4 regions of the Sphingobium sp. PAMC28499 genome follow, and region 4 is predicted to be linked to each of the others. Evidence: predicted binding sites of a transcription regulator. Region 4 holds the regulator's gene; each other region holds the start of a gene.
What was found. The regulator LexA, encoded in region 4, represses DNA repair genes until DNA is damaged. The targets are predictions, from matches to a motif close to GTTCCNCNCTTGTTCT.

Region 1: the regulator LexA is predicted to act here: its motif matches at 1,240-1,255, upstream of E5554_RS02795 (MmcB family DNA repair protein).
Region 2: the regulator LexA is predicted to act here: its motif matches at 1,693-1,708, upstream of recA (recombinase RecA).
Region 3: the regulator LexA is predicted to act here: its motif matches at 3,020-3,035, upstream of E5554_RS06330 (ribonucleoside-diphosphate reductase subunit alpha).

The regions. Positions count from the first base shown of each region.
Region 1 is NZ_CP039248.1:576,187-581,697, reverse strand. It holds gene E5554_RS02805 (DUF1491 family protein) at 1-316, shown strand, start outside; gene E5554_RS02800 (cell wall hydrolase) at 492-1,163, shown strand; gene E5554_RS02795 (MmcB family DNA repair protein) at 1,267-1,773, shown strand; gene E5554_RS02790 (ankyrin repeat domain-containing protein) at 1,813-2,451, opposite strand; gene E5554_RS02785 (SCO family protein) at 2,496-3,149, shown strand; gene E5554_RS02780 (YcgN family cysteine cluster protein) at 3,153-3,578, shown strand; gene E5554_RS02775 (SprT family zinc-dependent metalloprotease) at 3,559-4,269, shown strand; gene E5554_RS02770 (hypothetical protein) at 4,274-4,534, shown strand; gene E5554_RS02765 (rhodanese-related sulfurtransferase) at 4,531-5,352, opposite strand; gene pdeM (ligase-associated DNA damage response endonuclease PdeM) at 5,418-5,511, shown strand, end outside.
Region 2 is NZ_CP039248.1:51,969-57,479, forward strand. It holds partial or broken gene E5554_RS00220 (ATP-binding protein) at 1-1,229, shown strand, start outside; gene E5554_RS00225 (response regulator) at 1,314-1,670, shown strand; gene recA (recombinase RecA) at 1,783-2,853, shown strand; gene E5554_RS00235 (hypothetical protein) at 3,031-3,216, opposite strand; gene E5554_RS00240 (methyl-accepting chemotaxis protein) at 3,305-4,633, opposite strand; gene E5554_RS00245 (polyphosphate kinase) at 4,715-5,500, opposite strand.
Region 3 is NZ_CP039248.1:1,313,072-1,318,582, reverse strand. It holds gene E5554_RS06340 (ribonucleotide-diphosphate reductase subunit beta) at 1-612, opposite strand, end outside; gene E5554_RS06335 (DUF559 domain-containing protein) at 676-1,053, opposite strand; gene E5554_RS06330 (ribonucleoside-diphosphate reductase subunit alpha) at 1,115-3,001, opposite strand; partial or broken gene E5554_RS06325 (glutathione S-transferase family protein) at 3,620-4,275, shown strand; gene E5554_RS06320 (fumarate hydratase) at 4,377-5,511, shown strand, end outside.
Region 4 is NZ_CP039248.1:3,585,067-3,590,577, forward strand. It holds gene trpD (anthranilate phosphoribosyltransferase) at 126-1,118, shown strand; gene trpC (indole-3-glycerol phosphate synthase TrpC) at 1,115-1,906, shown strand; gene moaC (cyclic pyranopterin monophosphate synthase MoaC) at 1,903-2,388, shown strand; gene glp (gephyrin-like molybdotransferase Glp) at 2,385-3,569, shown strand; gene lexA (transcriptional repressor LexA) at 3,658-4,335, shown strand; gene E5554_RS17135 (ComEC/Rec2 family competence protein) at 4,326-5,511, opposite strand, start outside.

The sequences.
Region 1 (5,511 bases), 1.9 Mb from region 4:
CGCGATGCTGGTCGGCGCGCTGGTGAAGCGGGTGAATGCCGCCGGTGGCTTTGCCATGATATTGGCCAAGGGCGATGCAATGAGCGGCGTCATCCTGGTCCAGGTGATGGACAAGGGGCGGGAATCCGCAATTTTCGAACGGGTATCGAACTTTCGCGGCGGCCATGCATTGATGCGCTGTGGACCCCCTGCGGAAGAGGGGCCGGAGGCGTTCGCCGCCTATGCCGAACGCCGGCGCAGATCGGACCCCGACCTGTGGCTGGTGGAGCTTGATATCGCGGATGCGGAACGGTTCGCCGCTGAAACGATCTGCTGATCGTTGACTCCTTGCACGCGCGCGGGCAATGGCAGCCGACGCTGAACGCGCAGGTTGCCTGCATTCGTCCATGGGGGGCGGGCCGGTAAACACGCAGACGGGGGGCGGCCGAACGTCACAGAATATCGGTTACAATCGACGTTTCTGGCCAATAACCGCACGATTTTGAGCAATAATGAGTTTTCGTCTGAAGGCCGCGATCATCGCGGCATTTACGCTGTCGGCCGCTGCGGCTGTTACGGCGTCGGACATGTCGAGCGCCAGCGAGGCCTCCCTGTCCACGGTTTCTCTTCCGGAAACCGCCGCGCTGACTAGCGCACCCACGGCCGGCACCAAGCCCGCCGTCGTTTTCGCTGCGCCGCAGGAAGTCGCGCAGTCGCTGGATTCCGGCTCCAAGGCTGGCAGCAATTTTTCGACCGATATCGAGCCCAAGGCCGAGACCCTGGCAGCCCTGGTTGATGCGCAAGGCGCTCCCGAGGATGTCGAAGGCGACATGAAGTGCCTGGCCGGTGCGGTCTATTTCGAATCCAAGGGTGAAACGCTGGAGGGCCAGCTGGCCGTTGCCCGCGTCATCATCAACCGCGCCAAGTCGGGTCGCTTCGCTAGCAGCCTGTGTGGCGTCGTCTACCAGCCGAGCCAGTTCAGCTTCGTGCGTGGTCACGGCATGCCGCCGATCAATATCGCCAGCGATTCCTGGCGCGAAGCTGTTGCGATCGCGCAGATCGCTCTGGACGATAGCTGGGACAGCCAGGCCGAAGGCGCGCTGTTCTTCCACGCTCGCCGCGTGTCGCCGGGCTGGGGCAAGACAAAGCTGGCGTCGATCGACAATCACGTCTTCTATCGCTGATCCGCGCTCACCGCGCGACAGTGACGCCCTTTTGAAGGCCGGTTCGGACCCCATGTCCGAATCGGTCTTTTCTTTTGTTCCCTTCCTGTTCTAGTTTGGTGCCATGACCATTCAAGACGCCGCCCAAGACGCCGATCGCTGTTCACCGCTGACCGACGGAACCGCACTGGCGGTTGCGCGCGGCACGCTGCGCCTGTTCCACCGCCATGACATGAACGGCATATTGGAAGTGCCGCTGCCCAATGGCCGGCGGGCCGACATCATGGCGATCGACAGCGCCGGGCGCCTGACCATCGTCGAGATCAAGTGCAGCCGGGCGGACCTGCTGGGCGACATGAAATGGCCGGATTATTTCGACTATTGCGACCGCTATTTCTGGGCGGTGCCATCGGGCTTCGACGTCAGCCTATTCGACAGCGAGGCGCTGTGGCCGGCTCGCACCGGCCTGATCGTCGCCGACCAATATGATGCCGAACTGGTGCGGGCCGCGCCGTTCGAGCCGCTGGCCGCCGCCCGGCGCAAGGCAGAGACGCTGCGCTTCGCCCGCCGCGCCGCCCGCCGTCTGTCGGCGCTGGCCGACCCGGATTATGCGGCGGAATTGGGCTGGTAAGGGTTAAAGAAAAGGGCGGCCTGGCCGCCCTTTTTCATATCAGAAGACCGGACCCTGGACCGGGCCCTTGGGCGCGGCGGCGTTGGTCTTGGCGGAATCGAGCGCTTCGACCAGGCCGGGGGTGCGGCTGTCGCGCTCGGCATAGTCGCGGGCGGACATGCCGGCGATGGTGTCGCGCTTGTCCGCATTGGCGCCCTGCGCCACCAGCAGGCGGACCAGGCCGATGTCGCGCAGCTGCACCGCGCGGATCAAGGCGGTTTCGCCGCTGCCATTGGTCTTGTCGACCTGGGCGCCGCGGGCGAGCAGCAGGCGCACGCCTTCCTCGTACCGGTTCTGCACGGCGAGCAACAGCGGCGTGGTGCCATTATTGTCGGCCAGGTTCGGATTGGCGCCCTTTGACAGCATGAAGTTGAGCCATGTCGTGTCGCGGCGGCCGATGACGATGTGCAGCGCGGTTTCGCCGGTGGTGACGTCGCGGCTGTTGATGACGGTCGAACCCGGCTTCTGCAGCAGGTCGGTTGCCTTTTCCCCGTCGGCGTCCTTCACCGCCTTGAGGAAGTTGTAATTGTTGGAAAACTGGGCCTGGGCCGCAACCGGGGCCATCAGTGCCAGGGTGATGGCGGCAGGCCGCGCCAGAAACAGCCAGGTGGAAAGTCCGCTCTTCATCCCAATCTTCATCGTCGCGCGCCCCGTTCGATTTGCAAATCGGCCCATAGCAAGGCATGGCAGGCGACACCATGAACAAAGCGCTGATCTCGCTCGCCCTGCCGCTTCTGGCCTTGCTGACGGCATGCAATATGGGGGCTGGCGGCAACGCATCAAGCGGCGAGAGCGAGCAGGGCAATCTGGTCGGTGCGCGCATCGGCGCGTCCTTCACCCTGACGGACCAGGACGGCAAGACCGTGCATTGGGACGATTATAAGGGCCAGTATCGGATCGTCTATTTCGGCTATACCTATTGCCCGGATGTCTGCCCGGTCGATCTGCAGCGGATCATGCAGGCGTTCAGCGCCTTCGAAAAGGAAGCACCCGAACGGGCCGCGAAGGTGCAGCCGATCTTCATCAGCGTCGATCCCAAGCGGGACACGCCGGCGGTACTGAAAACCTATGTCGCGGCCTTCCACCCGCGCCTCGTCGGCCTGACCGGCACGCCGGAGCAGATCGCAAAGGTGGCCAAGGACTTCGTCGTCCTCTACAATGCGGAAAAGCCGGAAGGGGCGAGCGACTATCTGGTCAGCCACAGCCGCACGCCCTATCTGTTCGGGCCGGACGGCAAGCCGATCGCGCTGGTGCCGGTCGATGATCCGGGCACGCCGGACGTGGACGAGGGTGCGCCGGATATCGTGCGCGCCTTTCTCGAAAAATGGGTCAAGTGACATTTGGACTTCTGGGACAAGCCCCTCGACAAGCTGAACCGCGCCGAATGGGAAGCGCTGTGCGACGGTTGCGGCAAATGCTGCCTGCACAAGGCGGAAGATGAGGACACGGGCCGCATCTATCCGACCAATGTCGCCTGTCGCCTGCTCGACCGGCATAGCGGCCAATGCACCAACTATCCCGACCGGCGGCGGTTCGTGCCCGATTGCGTGCGGCTGACCCCGGCCAAGGTGAAGCAGATCAGCTGGCTGCCGCGCACCTGTGCCTATCGGCTGCGCGAGGCGGGGCTGCCGCTGCCCGATTGGCATTATCTGGTCTGCGGCGATCGCGAGGCGGTGCATCGGGCCAAGGAATCCGTACGCGGCTGGACCGTGGCGGAGGCCGATGCCGGCGATTGGGAACATCATCTTGTCGACCGAGAGCTCTGAGGCAGAAATCCTGATCGACGGCGTCGCCATGCCGGTGCGGGTGCGCCGGTCGGCACGGGCGCGCGCCTACAAGCTGACGATCGACGGGCTGCGCGGCGAATTGCGGCTGTCGCTGCCGGCGCGGGCGAACCTCAAGCGCGCGCTCGGCTGGGCACAGGGGCATGAGGATTGGGTCCGGGCGCAAATGGCGGTGACGCCGGCGGTGACGCTGCTGGGCGATGGCGCGACCTTCCCGCTGGAAGGGCGCGAGGTGCGCATCTGCTGGATCGCGGGGGCGACCCGCACGATCCGGCTGGAGGGCGACCGGCTGATCCTGGGCGGGGCGGCGGAATCGGTCGGTGCGCGGGTGCTGCGCTGGCTGAGGACACGGGCCAAGGCGGTGCTGGAGGCGGAGACGCTGGCGATGGCGCAGGATCATGGCCTGATCGTTGCCTCGGTCGGCACCGGCGACACGCGCAGCCGTTGGGGCAGTTGCACATCGACCGGGGCGATCCGCTATAGCTGGCGGCTGATCCTGGCGCCGGCCTGGGTGCGGCGATCGACCGTGGCGCATGAGCTGGCGCATCTGCTGCACATGGACCATAGCCCGGCCTTCCACGCGGCCCATGCCCGCATCTATGGCGAGGATCCGCGCCCGGCGCGCGCCTGGCTGAAGGCGCATGGGGCGGGTCTGCACCGCTATCAGGCCTGAACCGATGGCGCGCCGGAAACGCTATCTGACGGCCACCATGCCGGACGGCTATGTGAAGAAGATCGGGCCGACCGCCGACCCCTTCACCCATTATTGGCGGATCGTGGCCATACTGGAAAATGGCAAGACCGAGGTCTTCTGGGGCCACACCCGCTCGCTGGCCGAGGCGAAGAAGAAGCGCGCCGCCGCGCCCGACGGCGCGCGGATGCGGGGCTGGACATCCTATCAGTTCGAGATGGTCGAATTGGTGGAAAGCGCGGATTAGCCCCGATGCGGCCAGGCGCCGTCGGCGTCGCCGAGGCAGTCATGGTCGGTATCGCGCGGATAGGGCAGGCCACAGGCGCTGCAGGTGGCATAATGGCCCTGTTTCAGCCCATGGCCGACCGCGACCCGCTCGTCGAAGATATAGCAGTCGCCCTGCCACCGGCTTTGCGCCTGTGGCATTTCCTCCAGATAGCGCAGGATCCCGCCCTTGAGGTGATAGACTTCATCAAAGCCGCGCGCCTTGACCAGCGCGGTCGATTTTTCGCAGCGAATGCCGCCGGTGCAGAACATCGCGATCTTGGGGCTGCGGCCTTCGTCGCGCAGCTTGGCGGCGAAATCGTCGAACCAGGCGGGAAATTCGCGGAAGGAGCGGGTGGCCGGGTCGATCGCATTCTCGAACGTGCCGACTGCCACCTCATAGGCGTTGCGGGTGTCGATGATGACGGTGTCGGGATCGGCGATCAGTGCGTTCCAGTCCGTGGGGTCGAGATGCACGCCGGCCTGATGGGCGGGATCGAGGTCGCCCGCGCCCAGGGTCACGATCTCCGCCTTCACCTTGACCTTCATCTTGCCGAAGGGCGCGCTGTCGGCGGTTGCATATTTGACGTCGACATCGGCGCAACCGGGCAGGGCACGGATATGGGCGACCAGCCGCTCGATCGCGTCGGCCGTGCCCGCGACCGTGCCATTGATGCCTTCACGCGCCAGGATCAGCGTGCCGCAGGTGCCAAGATCGGCGCAGAGCGCGCGCAGGTCGGCAGCGGTTGCCTGCGGGTCGGCGAAGGTGGCGAAACGGTAGAGGGCTGCGACGGTGAACATGGGGAGCCCTATAGGCGCTGGCGCGCATACTTGAAAGCCGGGCGAAGAGGGCGCATAGCCGGGCGATGGTTCCCCTTTCGTTCGCAGGTCATGATTTCCTGGCTTTGCCGGAGGCGGCTTTGTTCTGGCCGGCGCATGGCGCGCTGCTGGTGGCCGACC
Region 2 (5,511 bases), 1.3 Mb from region 4:
GCGTCCGCGGCCTGGGCGAGGCCGCCGTTCTGCTCAGCCTCAAGGACAATAGCGAGGAATCGAAGCTCAAGCGTCAGGTCGCGCAGGCGACCAAGATGCAGGCGATCGGTCAGTTGGCGGGCGGCGTCGCCCATGACTTCAACAATATCCTGACCGCCATCATCGGCCATTGCGACCTGATGCTGATGCGCCATACGCCGGGCGACAGCGACTATGACGACATCACCCAGATCAAGTCGAACAGCAATCGCGCCGCCGGCCTCACCCGCCAGTTGCTCGCCTTCTCGCGCCAGCAGACGCTGCGCCCGCAGATATTGCAGCTGCCCGACATCGTCGCCGACGTTTCCAACCTGTTGAAGCGCCTGCTCGGCGAGAATGTGAAGCTCGACGTCAGCCATGGCCGCAACCTCGGCGCGGTGCGCGCCGACCCCGGCCAGCTGGAACAGGTGATCATCAACCTGGCGGTCAATGCCCGCGACGCCATGCCCGAAGGCGGCACGCTCAATATCCAGACCTATGGCGTGCCGGCGAACCGCGTGCGCGAGATGCGGCAACAAATTCTGCCGATCAGCGACTATACCGCGTTGCGCGTGTCCGACACGGGCCTGGGCATCCCGCCCGACATCTTGTCCAAGATCTTCGAACCCTTCTTCACCACCAAGGAACTGGGCAAGGGCACCGGTCTTGGCCTTTCCACCGTCTACGGCATCGTCAAGCAGTCGGGCGGCTATATCTTCGCCGAATCCGAACTGGGCCGGGGCGCTAGCTTCGTCATCTATCTACCGGTCTATGCCGGCGGCGACATCGAACAGGCCAAGCCCAAGACGCCGATCAAGCGCAGCGAAACCTGGGGCACCGGCACGGTGCTGCTGGTCGAGGATGAGGATATGGTCCGCGCCGTGGCCGAACGCGCCCTCACCCGCCAGGGCTACAAGGTGCTGACCGCCAGCGACGGCGAACAGGGGCTGGAAGTGCTGGGCGGCGGCGAGAAGATCGACCTGCTGATCTCCGACGTGGTGATGCCCAATATGGATGGCCCGGCGATGGTGGCGCAGGCCCGGCGCAGCTTCCCCGACCTCCCCGTGCTGTTCATGTCCGGCTATGCCGAGGAGCAATTGCGCAAGTCGATCGACATCGCCAATGTCGCCTTCCTGCCCAAGCCCTTTTCCGTCAACCAGCTGGCCGAAGCGGCGCGCGACGCGCTGGCGATGCGACCGGCGGCAGAATGAACTTGCCCGCCGGCAAACGATTATGCTGGGCATCGCCTGCCCCTTTGGCTAGCGATGGGAAGCAAGAATAAGGGACAAGGGCGCATGGCTGACGGCAAGTCCATCCTCATCGTCGAGGATGAAGCGATGATCGGCATGATGCTGGAAGATTATCTCGACGCGCTCGGCTATCGCCTCCACGCGACCGCCGCGTCGGTGGACGAGGCGTGCGCCCTGGCGCGCGAGGGCGGGTTCGACGCCGCTCTGCTCGACTGCAATCTCCAGGGTGAAAAAAGCTGGCCGGTCGCCGACATATTGGCCCAGCAGTCGATCCCCTTCCTGTTCGCCACCGGCGGCATGGCCGACGATCTGCCGCAGGGCCATGCCGATCGGCCGACGCTCGCCAAGCCCTTCACCATCGGCGCCGTCGAACGCGCGCTGGAGAAGATTTTCGCCGACTGAATAGGCAGGATAGGAAATTTCCGTTCCCCTCTTGTTCCACAGGAACAAACAGGATACACCATTGGCAGGCGCCGAGTGACTCGACGCGATCCGCTTGACAGGGGATAGGCCGATGACCGCTATGCTCTCACTCATCGATTCCAAGAAGACAGGCACAATGGACAGACAGAAAGCATTGGAGGCGGCGCTCGCCCAGATTGATCGCGCCTTCGGCAAGGGCAGCGCGATGAAGCTCGGCAGCCGCGAGAAGATCGAGATTGAATCGATCTCGACCGGCTCGCTCGGCCTCGACATCGCGCTCGGCATCGGCGGCCTGCCCAAGGGCCGCATCATCGAGATTTACGGCCCGGAAAGCTCGGGCAAGACCACGCTGACGCTGCATGCGATCGCCGAAGCCCAGAAGGCCGGCGGCACCGCCGCGTTCGTCGACGCGGAACATGCGCTCGACCCCATCTATGCCAAGAAGCTGGGCGTCGACATTGACGAACTGATCGTGTCGCAGCCCGACACCGGCGAACAGGCGCTGGAAATCGTCGACACGCTGGTCCGCTCCAACGCCATCGACATCCTCGTCGTCGACTCGGTCGCCGCGCTGGTGCCGCGCGCCGAGATCGAGGGCGAGATGGGCGACAGCCATGTCGGCCTGCAGGCGCGCCTCATGTCCCAGGCCCTGCGCAAGCTGACCGGGTCGATCGCCCGCTCCAAGTGCATGGTGATCTTCATCAACCAGGTGCGCATGAAGATCGGCGTGATGTACGGCAATCCGGAAACCACCACCGGCGGCAACGCGCTCAAATTCTACGCCTCGGTCCGTCTCGACATCCGTCGCACCGGCCAGATCAAGGATCGCGACGATATCGTCGGCAACGCGACCCGCGTGAAGGTGGTGAAGAACAAGGTCGCCCCGCCCTTCAAGCAGGTCGAATTCGACATCATGTATGGTGAGGGCATTTCCAAGATCGGCGAAATGCTCGACATCGGCGTCAAGGCCGGGCTGGTCGAGAAGTCGGGCTCCTGGTTCTCCTATGACTCGGTCCGCATCGGCCAGGGTCGCGAAAACGCCAAGACCTTCCTCAAGGAAAATCCCGAAATGGCAGACCGCCTGGAAAAGGCGATCCGCGGCAAGACCGAGGAAGTCGCCGAAGGGATGATGGCCGGACCCGAAGCGGGGGATGACGACTAAGCAGGACGACCGCGCCCGACCGGATCAACCGGGCGCCTGATCCTGGCTTTCGTCCACCTCTGGCTTCACGCTCTGAAAAGGCCCGTTGCGCGATGGCGCGGCGGGCCTTTTACCTGCCGGGCGCAAGACAGGGCTGTCGCCATGCAGGCGCAACGGAGGGGAAGAGGGAAAAGACCGCTATTCGTGCGGCCGCAGGGCGCGGTTGAGCGAATCCAGCACCTCGGCGATCGGCTCGGTCACGGTGACGCTGCGGCCTTCGCCAAAGCGGATGCGGGTGCCGTCGGTCACGGATGAGACGAAGGTCACCTGGGTAGGGTTGACCGCGGTTTCGGTGCGATCGACGCCGACGAACATGACGAGCATGATCTTCTCTCCCATTTTCGGCCCGTGCCGGACCCATTGGATGCAAGACTAGCTGCTTTTTGCGCCGTTACCAGAGGCTTTGTGCGGTTCAGCCTGCCTGGATCGCCTGCAGGAACCGGCTCGCCCGATCGTCCAGCCGGTGTGCGACCGTCGCCAGTTGCCCCGCCGCAACGCCGATATCATGGGCGCCTGCCGCCGCCGCGCTCGCATTGTCACTGATCTGGCGCGCGCTCTGGCGGATATGGTCGCTCGACGATCCGGCTTCCGACAGGCTCGCGGCGATCGACCGGCTGAAGGCGCCATGGCGCGCCACCGCCGAAAAGACCGATGCCGACACCTCGTTCGCGGTCGCTATCGCCGCGTCCATGTGCAGATGGCCCTGCGCCACCGTCTCCACCGCCAGCCGGACATGGCCGATGCGCTGGCCGATCTCGGCCGCCGCCTCGCGCGTCTGGCTCGCCAGCGTCTTCACCTCGCGCGCCACCACGGCAAAGCCCTGCCCCGCCTCGCCGGCCCGTGCCGCCTCGATGCTGGCATTGAGCGCCAGCATGCTGGTCGCCCGCGCAATATCGTCGATCAGGGTGATGACCGCGCCGATCCCGTCCGCCTCGACCCGCAGCGCCGCCGTCTGCTCGGCCCCGACCTGCGTCTGCGCCACCGCCGCGCGGATCGCCTCGCCCGCCGCGCGCACCTGGCTTTCCATCGCCTGGAACAGCCCGCCCAGTTCCTGCCCGCCGCTGGCGATGCCGTGCAGGCTGTCGGCCGTCTGCTCCGCCGCGACCGCCATGCCGGCCGCCGCCTCGCCATTGCCCGACGCCCGCTCCACCGCCTGTTCAGCGCGCGCCGACAGCATGTCGGCCATGCCGACCAGATCGGCGATCAACGCCTCGACATCCGCGCGAAATGCGCCGCTCTCGCGCGTCACATGTTCCAGCCGCCGGGTGCGGGCCAGCGCATCGCGTGTATCCCGCTCCGCCGCCAGCCGCAGCAGCAGCGGGCCGCCGACCACGCCGGCATAATCGCCGCCCTGCGTGACGATCAGCCCCTCACAATCACTCCCCTGCGCTGCATAAAGGTCGATCAGCCGTTCGATGCTGGCGCTCTGCTCCACCGTCGCGCACGGCCGCACATGCTCGTCCAGCCGCCCGCCGAAACTGGGATTGCGCAGCAGCGCATGACCGAAGGGATTGAACAGGATGCGCCGCATGTCGCGCTCATAAATGGCCCCCACCGGCCGATCGGCGGCGTCCACCACCGGCAGCAGCCGCAGCGCCGCATCGTCCTGGAAGCGGTCGACGGCCTGGCTGAGCGGCTGGCCCAGCCGGACCGCAGCGCAGCCCTGCGCAAAGGGCAAGGCGGTGCCGGCGGCAACATGCGGCTCCGGGTCGGGCCGATCGAGCATCTGGGGCGCGTACATGGCGCCCGGCCTAGAAGAAAAGGGTAAATGACCGCTTAGTATTTAATGACGCTTTTGTTACAGATAGTTGTTTTTGCGGAATTATTTGGCCGGCTTATAGCCAAATGCCTCGCGCGCCAGCTTGACCACTTCGGGATCGGCCGCCGGGAAATCCATCGGCACCAGTTTCTCCAGCCGCTCCGCGACATAGGTCAGCGCCGCGATTCGTCCGGCCTTGCGGTTATTATTGTCGATCACCTTCCAGGGCGCCTGCTTGGTGTCGGTCTTCTCGAACATGTCGTGCGTCGCATCCCAATAATCCGCACGCCTGGCCCGGTTGCGATAATCGTCGGCGCCGGTCTTCCACCGCTTCCACGGCGTATCCAGCCGCTGCGCCAGTTGCTCGTCCTGCGTCTCCTGGGTGATGTGGACGAACAGCTTGATGATGTTGGTGCCGGTATCGACCTGCTGCGCCTCGAACGCGTTGATATCCTTGTAGCCGCGCTTCCATTCCGCCTTGGTGGCATATTTCTCCACCCGCTCGACCAGCACCCGGCCATACCAGCTGCGGTCGAACAGGCCGATATTCTGGCTGGCGGGCAGCCGGGTCCAGAAGCGCCAGAGGAAATGATGGTCCAGTTCCTCGCGCGTCGGCGCGGCGATCGGGTGGACCTGATAGTAACGCGGGTCCCAGTCCGCGGTCATCCGCTTGATGATGCCGCCCTTGCCCGCGCCATCCCAGCCTTCCAGCATGATGACGGTCCGGCGGCGATGCAGGATATGGGCGACCTGAATCTTCGACAGGCGACGCTGCAGCGCCAGCAGCGCCGCATCATAATCGCCTTTATACTTCGCTCCGGTTTCATAGTCCGACAGATTGATCGTCATGCGCCGCTCTC
Region 3 (5,511 bases), 2.3 Mb from region 4:
GTGGAACAGCTTGATGATGCCCTCGCAATGCAGGGTTTCGTCGCGGACCGACCAGGTGACGATCTGGCCCATGCCCTTCATCTTGTTGAAGCGCGGGAAGTTCATCAGCATCGCGAAGGAGGCGAAGAGCTGGAGGCCTTCGGTGAAGCCGCCGAACATCGCCAGCGTCTTGGCGATATCCTCGTCCGTGTCGACGCCGAACTGGGCGAGATAGTCATGCTTGTCCTTCATCTCCTTATATTGGAGGAAGGCCGAATATTCGCTTTCGGGCATGCCGATCGTGTCGAGCAGATGCGAGTAGGCGGCGATATGGACCGTTTCCATGTTGCTGAACGCGGTCAGCATCATCTTGATCTCGGTCGGCTTGAACACGCGGCCATATTTCTCGTGGTAGCAATCCTGCACTTCCACGTCGGCCTGGGTGAAGAAGCGGAAAATCTGGGTCAGCAGGTTGCGCTCATGGTCGCTGAGCTTCTGCGCCCAGTCACGGCAATCCTCGCCCAGAGGCACTTCCTCGGGCAGCCAGTGGAGCTGCTGCTGGCGCTTCCAAAATTCATAGGCCCAGGGATATTCGAAGGGCTTGTAGACCTTGGAGGCTTGGAGAAGAGGCATATGGGTTACTCCGCGAAATCTTTTCTTCCCCTCTCCCATCGGGAGAGGGAGGGGCCCGCGCCGTCAGGCGTGGGAGGGTGAGGGCGAGAGACGCGCCGCGATGACCGCTACGACGCCTCCGGTATTTTCCATGACTTCATGGTTCCAGAAACGCAGGACGTGATAACCCTGCGCTTCGAAATAGCGGGTGCGGGCGGCGTCCTGTTCGATACTTTCCGCGTGGGTCGCGCCGTCAACTTCGACAATCAGCTTACCAGCAAAGCAGAGAAAGTCCGCGACGTAGGGACCATATGGCACCTGACGGCGGAATTTCACGCCGGGCAGCTTGTCGCGCAATGCGGTCCAGAGGCGCTTTTCCGCTTCTGGAGCATTGCGGCGGAGGGCCTTGGCTTTGTCGAGGGCACCGGAAGGAAGACCTTCATAATGGCGGCGGCTCGTCATCACCCTCACCCTTCCGCCGCTACGCGGCTCCCTCCCTCTCCCGATGGGAGAGGGATTCAAGTCACTGGCAGGCGAGGCACTCGTCATAGTCGGTGGTCTCGCCGATCTCGAACTTGGGGGCGTCGATCGTGTTGTCCGCTTCCACGCCACCGGCAAAGCCAGCGCGCTGCACCGACTTGGAGCGCAGATAATAGAGCGACTTGATGCCCAGTTCCCAGGCGCGGAAGTGAAGCATCAGCAGATCCCACTTCTCGACATCGGCCGGGATGAACAGGTTCAGCGACTGGGCCTGGTCGATATAGGGGGTGCGATCGGCGGCCAGTTCGAGCAGCCAGCGCTGGTCGATCTCGAAGCTGGTCTTGTACACATCCTTTTCTTCCTGGGTCAGGAAGTCGAGATGCTGGACCGAGCCGCCGCGTTCCAGGATCGAGTTCCATACGGCGCTCGAATCCTTGGCCTTTTCGACCAGCAGCTTTTCCAGATAGGGATTCTTCACCGCGAAGCTGCCCGAGAGCGTCTTGTGGGTGTAGATGTTCGCCGGGATCGGTTCGATACAGGCCGAGGTGCCGCCGCAGATGATCGAAATCGACGCGGTCGGCGCGATCGCCATCTTGCAGGAAAAGCGCTCCATCACGCCCTGGTCGGCGGCGTCGGGGCACGGCCCGCGCTCCTGCGCCAGCATCATCGACGCCTCGTTCACCTTGGCATTGATATGCTTGAAGATGCGCAGGTTCCACGACTTGGCCATGGCGCCTTCGAACGGGATGCCGCGTGCCTGCAGGAAGCTGTGGAAGCCCATGACGCCCAGGCCCACCGAGCGTTCGCGGCTGGCGCTATATTTGGCGCGGGCCATTTCCGGCGGGGCGCGGTCGATATAGTCCTGCAGCACATTGTCGAGGAAGCGCATGATGTCTTCCGCGAAGGTCGGATGATCCTTCCACTGATCCCAGGTTTCCAGGTTCATCGAGGAGAGACAGCAGACCGCCGTGCGATCCTGGCCGAGATGGTCGCGACCCGTCGGCAGGGTGATTTCCGAGCAGAGGTTCGACGTCGAGACCTTGAGTCCCAGGTCGCGGTGATGCTTGGGCATCATCCGGTTCACCGTGTCGGAGAAGACGATATAGGGTTCGCCGGTGGCGAGGCGGACCTCGACCAGCTTCTGGAACAGCGCGCGGGCATTGACGGTGCCGCGCACCGACTGGTCCTTGGGGCTGCGCAGGTTGAAATCACTGCCGTCGCGCACCGCTTCCATGAACTCGTCGGTCAGCAGCACGCCATGGTGCAGGTTGAGCGCCTTGCGGTTGAAGTCGCCGCTCGTCTTGCGGATTTCGAGGAACTCCTCGATCTCCGGGTGGGAGACGTCGAGATAGCAGGCGGCCGAGCCGCGACGCAGCGAGCCCTGGCTGATCGCCAAGGTCAGCGAATCCATCACGCGGACGAAGGGGATGATGCCGCTGGTCTTGCCATTGAGGCCGACCGGCTCACCGATGCCGCGCACGCTGCCCCAATAGGTGCCGATGCCGCCGCCGCGCGAGGCGAGCCAGACATTCTCGTTCCAGGTGTTGACGATGCCTTCCAGGCTGTCGTCGACGCTGTTCAGATAGCAGCTGATCGGGAGACCCCGACCGGTGCCGCCGTTCGACAGCACGGGCGTTGCCGGCATGAACCAGAGCTTGGAAATATAGTCATAGACGCGCTGCGCATGGTCGGCATCGTCCGAATAGGCGGCAGCGACGCGGGCGAACAGATCCTGATAGCTCTCGCCGGGCAGCAGATAGCGATCGTTCAGCGTGTCCTTGCCGAATTCGGTCAGCAGCGCATCGCGCGACGAATCCGTCACGACATGAAAGCGACGCTCATGAATCTTGGACGACGCGGACTCGGTCGCCTTGCCCTTGGCAGCCTTGGGCTCGGCCTTGTCCACCAGATCCTCGATACGCTCGTCCATTACCGTCGCCACGTCGCCGTTTCCACCTTGTTCACTATCTCGAAAGTCCATGCGAGCCCCCGATTGTTCCTGTTCCGTTCGATTCGGTCCAGCGATGCCGGGGCGCACCCAGACATCATAGCATGAACCCGATCGGGCCGGGACAGAAATGGGGTCAACCGATCCGATCGCAAGGACAAAAGCCCCGTATCGCCGGAAGCAGGTCCGACAATGCAATCACAATCTATTGGGTGACCCCCTTGGTCCCGATACCACAGATAGTGCCACAGCCCCGCCGACACGCAAGAGGGTAAATGACAGTTCGGGGACTCGGTTCATCGACGCCTGGATTCGTTTCGTCGCTGACACGCCACCCCATAGCGCAGCGACGCGCGGACTTCCAAGGGCCTTGGAAAAGACAAGGGGGGCCTATGAAATTAAAAAATAAATTTGCCTTGCCACGCAAATGCGCGCGTCGCGCGATCGGCGACAAAATCATGACATGGGGGCAGAGGCGCGGACGCGACCACAATCTGTTGAATCGCTGCCTTTATCGTCCCCCTGCATATCACCGCGCGATACGCTATGGTGATGGGAAGGCAGGCGAATCCGGACGGCTCCGATGATCGGGAGGCAGGCATGATCCTCTATTACCATCCCCTCTCCTCCTATTGCTGGAAGGTGCTGATCGCCTTCTACGAAAATGGCACGCCCTTCACCCCGCGCATCCTGGAGGATGAAGCGGCCCTGGCCGAATGGCAGGCGCTCTGGCCGCTCGGCAAATTCCCCGTGCTGCACGACCCGTGCGCGGCGCGACGATCGCGGAGGCGAGCATCATCGTCGAATATCTGGGCCGGCACGAACCCGGCACCTTTCGTCCGATCCCGGTCGATGGCGATGCGGCGATCGAGGTGCGGCTGATGGACCGCTTGTTCGACAATTATGTGATGGGGCCGATGCAGGCGCTGGTCGCCGACCGGTTGCGCCCCGAGGAGGCGCGCGATCCCCATGGCGTGGCGGCCAATGTGGCGGCGCTGCGCAGCATCTATGCGGTGCTGGAGGATCGGCTGGCCGGGCGGAGCTGGGCGGCGGGCGATCATCTGTCGCTGGCCGACTGCGCGGCGGCGCCCTCGCTATACTATGCCGACAGGATCGTGCCGCTGCGCGCCGGCCATCCGGTTCTGGGCGCCTATCTGAACCGGCTGGAGGCGCGGCCCAGCTTTGCCCGCGTGCTGCGCGAGATGCAGCCCTGGTGGCAGAATTTTCCCTTTGCCAGCGGGCCGCTTGCGTCCTGAACCGCAACCCTCTTCTGGACTCATCGTCTCAAAGGCCTATAGCCCCGCCTTGCAGGGACCTGCCGTGCAGAGGCGGGCCGCAAGAATAGGGACCAGGGTAGATGACCGTCATCAAGACCGCCGACCTCATCGAGAGCGTCGCCGACGCACTCCAGTTCATTTCCTACTATCACCCGATGGATTATATCCGGGCACTGGGTAAGGCCTATGAGGCCGAAGCCAATCCGGCGGCGAAGGACGCCATCGCCCAGATCCTGACCAACAGCCGCATGTGCGCCGAAGGCCACCGCCCGATCTGCCAGGACACCGGCATCGTCAATGTGTTCGTGAAGTGGGGCATGGAGTGCCGGCTGGACGACAATAGCCGCTCCATGCAGGAGGTGATCGACGAGGGTGTGCGCAAGGCGTATCTGAACCCCGAGAATCGCCTGCGCGCGTCGATCCTGAAGGATCCGGCTTTCTCGCGCCAGAACACCAAGGACAACACGCCCTGCGTGCTGAACGTAGAGATGGTGCCGGGCAACAAGGTCATCATCGACGTCGCGGCCAAGGGTGGCGGCAGTGAGAACAAGACCAAGTTCAAGATGATGAACCCCAGCGATTCGATCGTCGACTGGGTGCTGGAAATGGTGCCGCAGATGGGCGCGGGCTGGTGCCCGCCGGGCATGCTGGGCATCGGCATCGGCGGCACCGCGGAAAAGGCCGTGGCGCTGGCCAAGGAAAGCCTGATGGACCCGATCGACATGGGGGAACTCAAGGCACGCGGGCCCCAGAACAAGATCGAGGAACTGCGCATCGAGCTGTTCGACAAGGTCAATGCGCTGGGCATCGGCGCGCAGGGCCTGGGGGGCCTCGCCACCGTGCTCGACGTCAAGATCCACGACTATCCCTGCCATGCGGCGGGCAAGCCCGTGGCGATGATCCCCAACTGCGCCGCGACCCGCCACGCGCATTTCACCCTCGACGGCTCCGGCCCGGCCTATCTGGAAACGCCCAAGCTCAGCGAATGGCCGCAGGTCGACTGGAAGCCGAGCAAGGAAGCGATCCGCGTCGATCTCGACACGCTGACGCCGGAAATGGTGCAGGGCTGGAAGCATGGCGACCGCCTGCTCTTGAACGGCAAGATGCTGACCGGCCGCGACGCCGCGCACAAGCGGATCGCCGACATGCTGGAGAAGGGCGAGACCCTGCCGGTCGATTTCAAGGGCCGCGTGATTTACTATGTCGGCCCGGTCG
Region 4 (5,511 bases):
CCGACAACGCCCCTTTGGCGCCCGCGTCAAGCCAATTGCCGGACCACGCAACAAAATTCCAATTGGCGGGCAAATAGCATGTCGCCCTCGACTTTCGCGCGCGGCCGGGACTAAAGGCTTGGCCCATGACCCTGTTGCCCGATCCCAGCGCGCCCCTGGCCGCCGACGAAGCCGCCCGCGCCTTCGACCTGCTGTTCGACGCCGATCTGTCGGACGAGGCGATCGCCGGCTTCCTCGTCACCATGGCGCGGCGCGGCGAGAGTGCGACGGAAATCGCCGCCGCCGCCCGTGCGATGCGCGCCCGGATGATCCCGGTCGATGCCCCCGAAGGCACGATCGACGTCTGCGGCACCGGCGGCGACGGCCATCATACGCTCAACGTCTCCACCGCCGTCAGCCTGGTGGTCGCAGCCGCCGGCGTGCCGGTCGCCAAGCATGGCAATCGCGCCGCCTCGTCCAAGGCGGGGGCCGCCGATACGCTGGAAGCGCTCGGCCTCGACCTGGATCGCGCCGCCGCCACGGCGGAAGCGACGCTCAAGGATCTGGGCATCTGCTTCCTGTTCGCGCAAAATTATCATCCTGCGCTCAAGCGTCTCGGTCCGATCCGCCGGTCGATCGGCGAACGCACCATCTTCAACCTGATGGGGCCGCTCGCCAATCCCGCCAATGTCCGCCGCCAGCTCGTCGGCATCGCTCGCCCCGCTTATGTCCCCATCTATGCCGATGCGCTGGGCCAGCTGGGCGCGACCCATGCGATGATCGTGTCGGGCGACGAAGGGCTCGACGAACTCTCGCTCGCCGGTGGCAACGACATTGCCGAGGTGACGGCCGACGGCGTGGTCGCGATGCGTCGCCTGACGGCGGCGGACCTCGGCCTCTCGACCCATCCCGTCACTGCCATTCGCGGCGGCGACCCGGCCCATAATGCCGCGGCGCTCCGTGCCCTGCTCCAGGGTGAGGCCGGCGCCTATCGCGACGCCGTGCTGCTCAACGCCGCCGCCGCTTTGGTGGTGGCTGACGCTGCCCATGATTTCCAGGAAGGCGTCGAACAGGCCGCCGAGGCGATCGACAACGGCCTTGCCAACGCGCTCCTCAATTGCTGGATTGCCTATCAATGACCAACAAGCTCATCGAAATCTGCGATTTCAAGCGCGAGGACGTCGCCCGCCGCAAGGCCGCGACAACGATCGCGTCGCTCCACGCCCGCGCCAGCGAGCAGACCCCGCCGCGCGGTTTCCGCAAGGCGCTGGACGACGCCGCCCGTTCGGGCTTCGGCCTGATTGCCGAGGTGAAGAAGGCCAGCCCGTCCAAGGGGCTGATCCGCGCCGATTTCGATCCGCCCGCCCATGCGGTGGCCTATGCCGCCGGTGGCGCTGCCTGCCTTTCGGTGCTGACCGACGAGCCCTATTTCCAGGGTCATGACGATTATCTGATGGCCGCCCGCTCTGCCTGCGCCCTGCCCGTGCTGCGCAAGGATTTCATCGTCGATCCCTGGCAGATCCTCGAAAGCCGCGCGCTCGGCGCCGACGCGATCCTGATCATCGTCGCCGCGCTGGACGACGGCCAGATGCAGGAGATCGAGGATGCCGCGCTTGGCCTTGGCATGGATGCCCTGATCGAGGTGCATGACGAGGCCGAACTTGAACGCGCGCTCAAGCTCCGCTCACGCCTGATCGGCGTCAACAACCGCGACCTGCGCGATTTCAGCGTCGATTTCGCCCGCACCTATGAACTGGTGGGCAAGGCGCCCGACGGCTGCACCTTTGTCGCCGAAAGCGGCCTTGGTTCGCATGCCGACCTCACCGCCATGGCCGATCATGGCGTGCGCTGCTTCCTGGTCGGCGAAACCCTGATGCGCCAGGCCGATGTCGAGGCCGCGACACGCAACCTGCTGACGGGCGCATGACCGGCCTCACCCATCTTGATGAAGACGGCGCCGCCCGCATGGTCGATGTCTCGGCCAAGGCCGTGACTGCGCGCGAGGCGGTGGCCGCCGGCCGCATCACCATGGCCGCCGACGCCGCACAGGCGATCGCCGCCGGCCTCGTCAAGAAGGGCGATGTGCTGGCCGTCGCCCGCGTCGCTGGCATCATGGCGGCCAAGCGCACCGCCGAACTGATCCCGCTCTGCCATCCGATCCCGCTGAGCGCCGTCACCATCGACTTTACCCTCCACGACGACGGCGTCACCGTCACCGCAACCGCGCGCACCGCCGGCCAGACCGGGGTGGAGATGGAGGCGCTGACGGCCGCGACCGCCGCACTCCTGACCGTCTATGACATGGCCAAGGCGCTCGATAAGGGCATGATAATCGGCGATGTCCGCCTGCTCGCCAAGCGCGGCGGCAAGTCGGGCGACTGGACCGCGCCGGAGCATGCCAGCCGATGAGCCTGATGCCGGTCGCGGACGCGCAGGCGCGGCTCCTTGCCCTTGCCGATCCGCTGCCGGCCGAACATGTGCCCGTCGCCGCCTGTGCCGGTCGCTGGCTCGCCACCGACATCACCGCACTCCGCGACCAGCCCTGGGCCGATCTTTCCGCGATGGACGGCTATGCCGTGCGGGCGTCCGAAGGCGCCGGGCCGTGGCAGCTGGTCGCCACCAGCAGCGCGGGCGACGCCGATATCCCGGCCCTGCAACCGGGCCAGGCTTGCCGCATCTTCACCGGCGCGCCCTTGCCGGCCGGCGCCGATGCGATCCTGATCCAGGAAAATGCCACGCGCGACGGCGACAAACTGACCGCGCATGACGGCATATTGACGCCCGGCAGGCATGTCCGCCCGCTCGGCTCCGATTTCCGCGCCGGCACGCTGCTGGTCAGCGCCGGCAGCCGCCTCACGCCGGGTCAGATCGCGCTTGCCGTCCTTGGCGGCCATGGCAGCCTGCCCGTCGGCGCCCGGCCCCGCATCGCCCTGCTCTCGACCGGCAATGAACTTGTTCCCCCCGGCGCGCCGACGCCGCCGGGCTATCTCCCCTCGTCCAACGCGCCGATGCTCGCCGCCCTGCTCGCCGCCCTGCCCTGCGACGTGATCGACCTTGGCATCGTGCCCGACGATCTTGACGCCATGACGCAGGCGCTGGAACAGGCGGCACAGGCCGACATCATCGTCTCGACCGGCGGCGCCTCGGTCGGCGATCATGACTATGTCCGCCCCGCCTTTGCGGCCGCCGGCGGCACGCTCGATTTCTACAAGATCGCGATGCGGCCGGGCAAACCGCTCATGGCCGGGCGCCTCGGCAACGCGACCTTTCTCGGCCTGCCGGGCAATCCGGTCTCCGCCTTCGTCACCGGCACCCTCTTCCTCTGCCCGATGGTCCGCCATCTCGCCGGATCGCGCGCGCCGCTGCCGCCGATCGTGCAGGCCCGCCTTGCCGCGCCGCTCGGTGCGACCGCCGAACGCGACGATTATCTGCGCGCCTATCGCGCCACCGACGGTATTGTTTCCGTCACCGCGCAGGACAGCGCCGCCACCGCCGCCATGGCGCTGGCCGACTGCCTGATCCGCCGTCCGGCCGGTTCAGCCCCCGCCATTGCCGGCGACATGGTCGACATCATCCCGCTCACTGCCTGACCGGCAAAAGCGGGGCATGGCTTAACGCGCTTGACTTGCCCCCTTCCGTTTCCTATGCGTTCTTCATTCGTTCCATGGAGGACCGCCGATGTTGACGCCCAAGCAGCAGGAATTGCTGAGCTTCATTCAGACCCGGCTGGAAGAAGGCGGCGTGTCCCCTTCGTTCGAGGAGATGAAGGACGCGCTCGACCTGCGCTCCAAGTCCGGCATCCACCGGCTGATCAATGCGCTGGAGGAACGCGGCTTCATCCGCCGCCTGCCCAACCGCGCCCGCGCGCTCGAAGTGTTGAAGCTGCCCGACGCGATGCATCGCGCACCCGCGCCGGCCATTCCGACGCCCAAGATATCGGCTCCGGCCGTGCTGCTGCCGACCGCCGCCAATGACGTGATCGAAATCCCGCTGCACGGCCGCATCGCCGCCGGCGTCCCGATCGAGGCGATGGAAAGCCACACCATGCTCTCCGTCCCCGCCGCCTTGCTCGGCTCGGGCGATCATTATGCGCTCGAAGTCTCGGGGGACTCGATGATGGAGGCCGGCATTCTCGACGGTGACTTCGCGCTGATCCAGCGCACCGATGTCGCGCGCGAAGGCCAGATCGTCGTCGCCCTGATCGACGACGCCGAAGCGACGCTCAAATATTTCCGCCGCGAAGGCAGCCGGGTCAGGCTCGATCCCGCCAATGCCGCCTATGAACCGCAGATCTACGATCCGCGCCAGGTCCGCATCCAGGGCAAGCTCGCCGGCCTGTTGCGCCGCTACAACTGACCGGCTGTTCGGGGCCGGCGGCGCACGATCCACGGATGCGCGTCTCCGGGCCGATGGACGGTGTGAACTTTGCCGCTTTCAAGGCCAATCGATAGGCCGCTGGTGCGGGATAGCAGCCGGCGGTCGATCTTCATCCAGCGCGGCCGGCACCACCAGGGCAGGCCCCGGTCGCTGATGACGATATCCGCCGCCGCGCAATCCCGCTCCAATATCGGCCGATCGACCAGCATCGCATTGCGCGTCACCAGCAAGCGCCAGTCGCGCCCGCCCCGCGGCAACGTCACGGCGCACAGATCGGTCGAACAGCGCGCTTGCGGCATCTTCGCGATCGCCTCCAGCGTCCCGTCATAGCCCGCGCTCTCGCTCAGCACGTCGCGCACATAATCACCCGCCCCCTCGCGTAGCAGCGCCATCGCCCCCGCCGGCGTCCGCACCGCGACATGCCGCCCATCGCCCGTCACCACGATATCGGGCGGCGCCAGCAGCGCGATGCCGGCCAGGCCGATTGCGATTGGCCCCAACCCCAGCCAGCGCCAGCGACTGCGCCACAGCAGGCACCACAGACCACCAACGACAATGATCCCGAAAATCCAGCCCGGCACCGCCGGCGCCAGCATCACCGCCATCGGGCTGGCCGCCACGCCGTGCGCCACGGCCAGCAACAGCGCGATCGCCTTGGCCGTGAGCCACCAGAAGGGCGCGCCCAGCCCGACGAGGTCGAAGCCCAGTGCCAGCGCCTCCAGCGGCATGATGACGAAGGTGGTGAGCGGGATCGCGACCAGATTGGCCACCGCGCCGAGCAAACCTGCCTTGTGAAAATGGAAAAGGGCAATCGGCGCCAGCACCAGTTCGATGGCAAGGCCGGTCATCAGCATCGCCGCCACCGTCCGTCCGGCCTTGCGCGGCCAAGGCTCGTCCCGCGCCATCGCGAACGCCTTGAACCGCCGATGCTCGCCCAGCGCCACCAGCGCGACCACGGCGGCGAAGCTCATCTGGAAGCTCGGCCCGATCAGCGCCTCGGGCCAGAAGACCAGCACCACCAGCGCCCCGGTCGCCACCAGCCGAAGGGTGATCGCCTCGCGCCCCAGCGCCAGCCCGCCCAGCACCAGCAGCGCCGCGATGCAGGATCGCACCGTCGGCACCTCCGCGCCCGTCAGCAGCGTATAGCCGATCCCC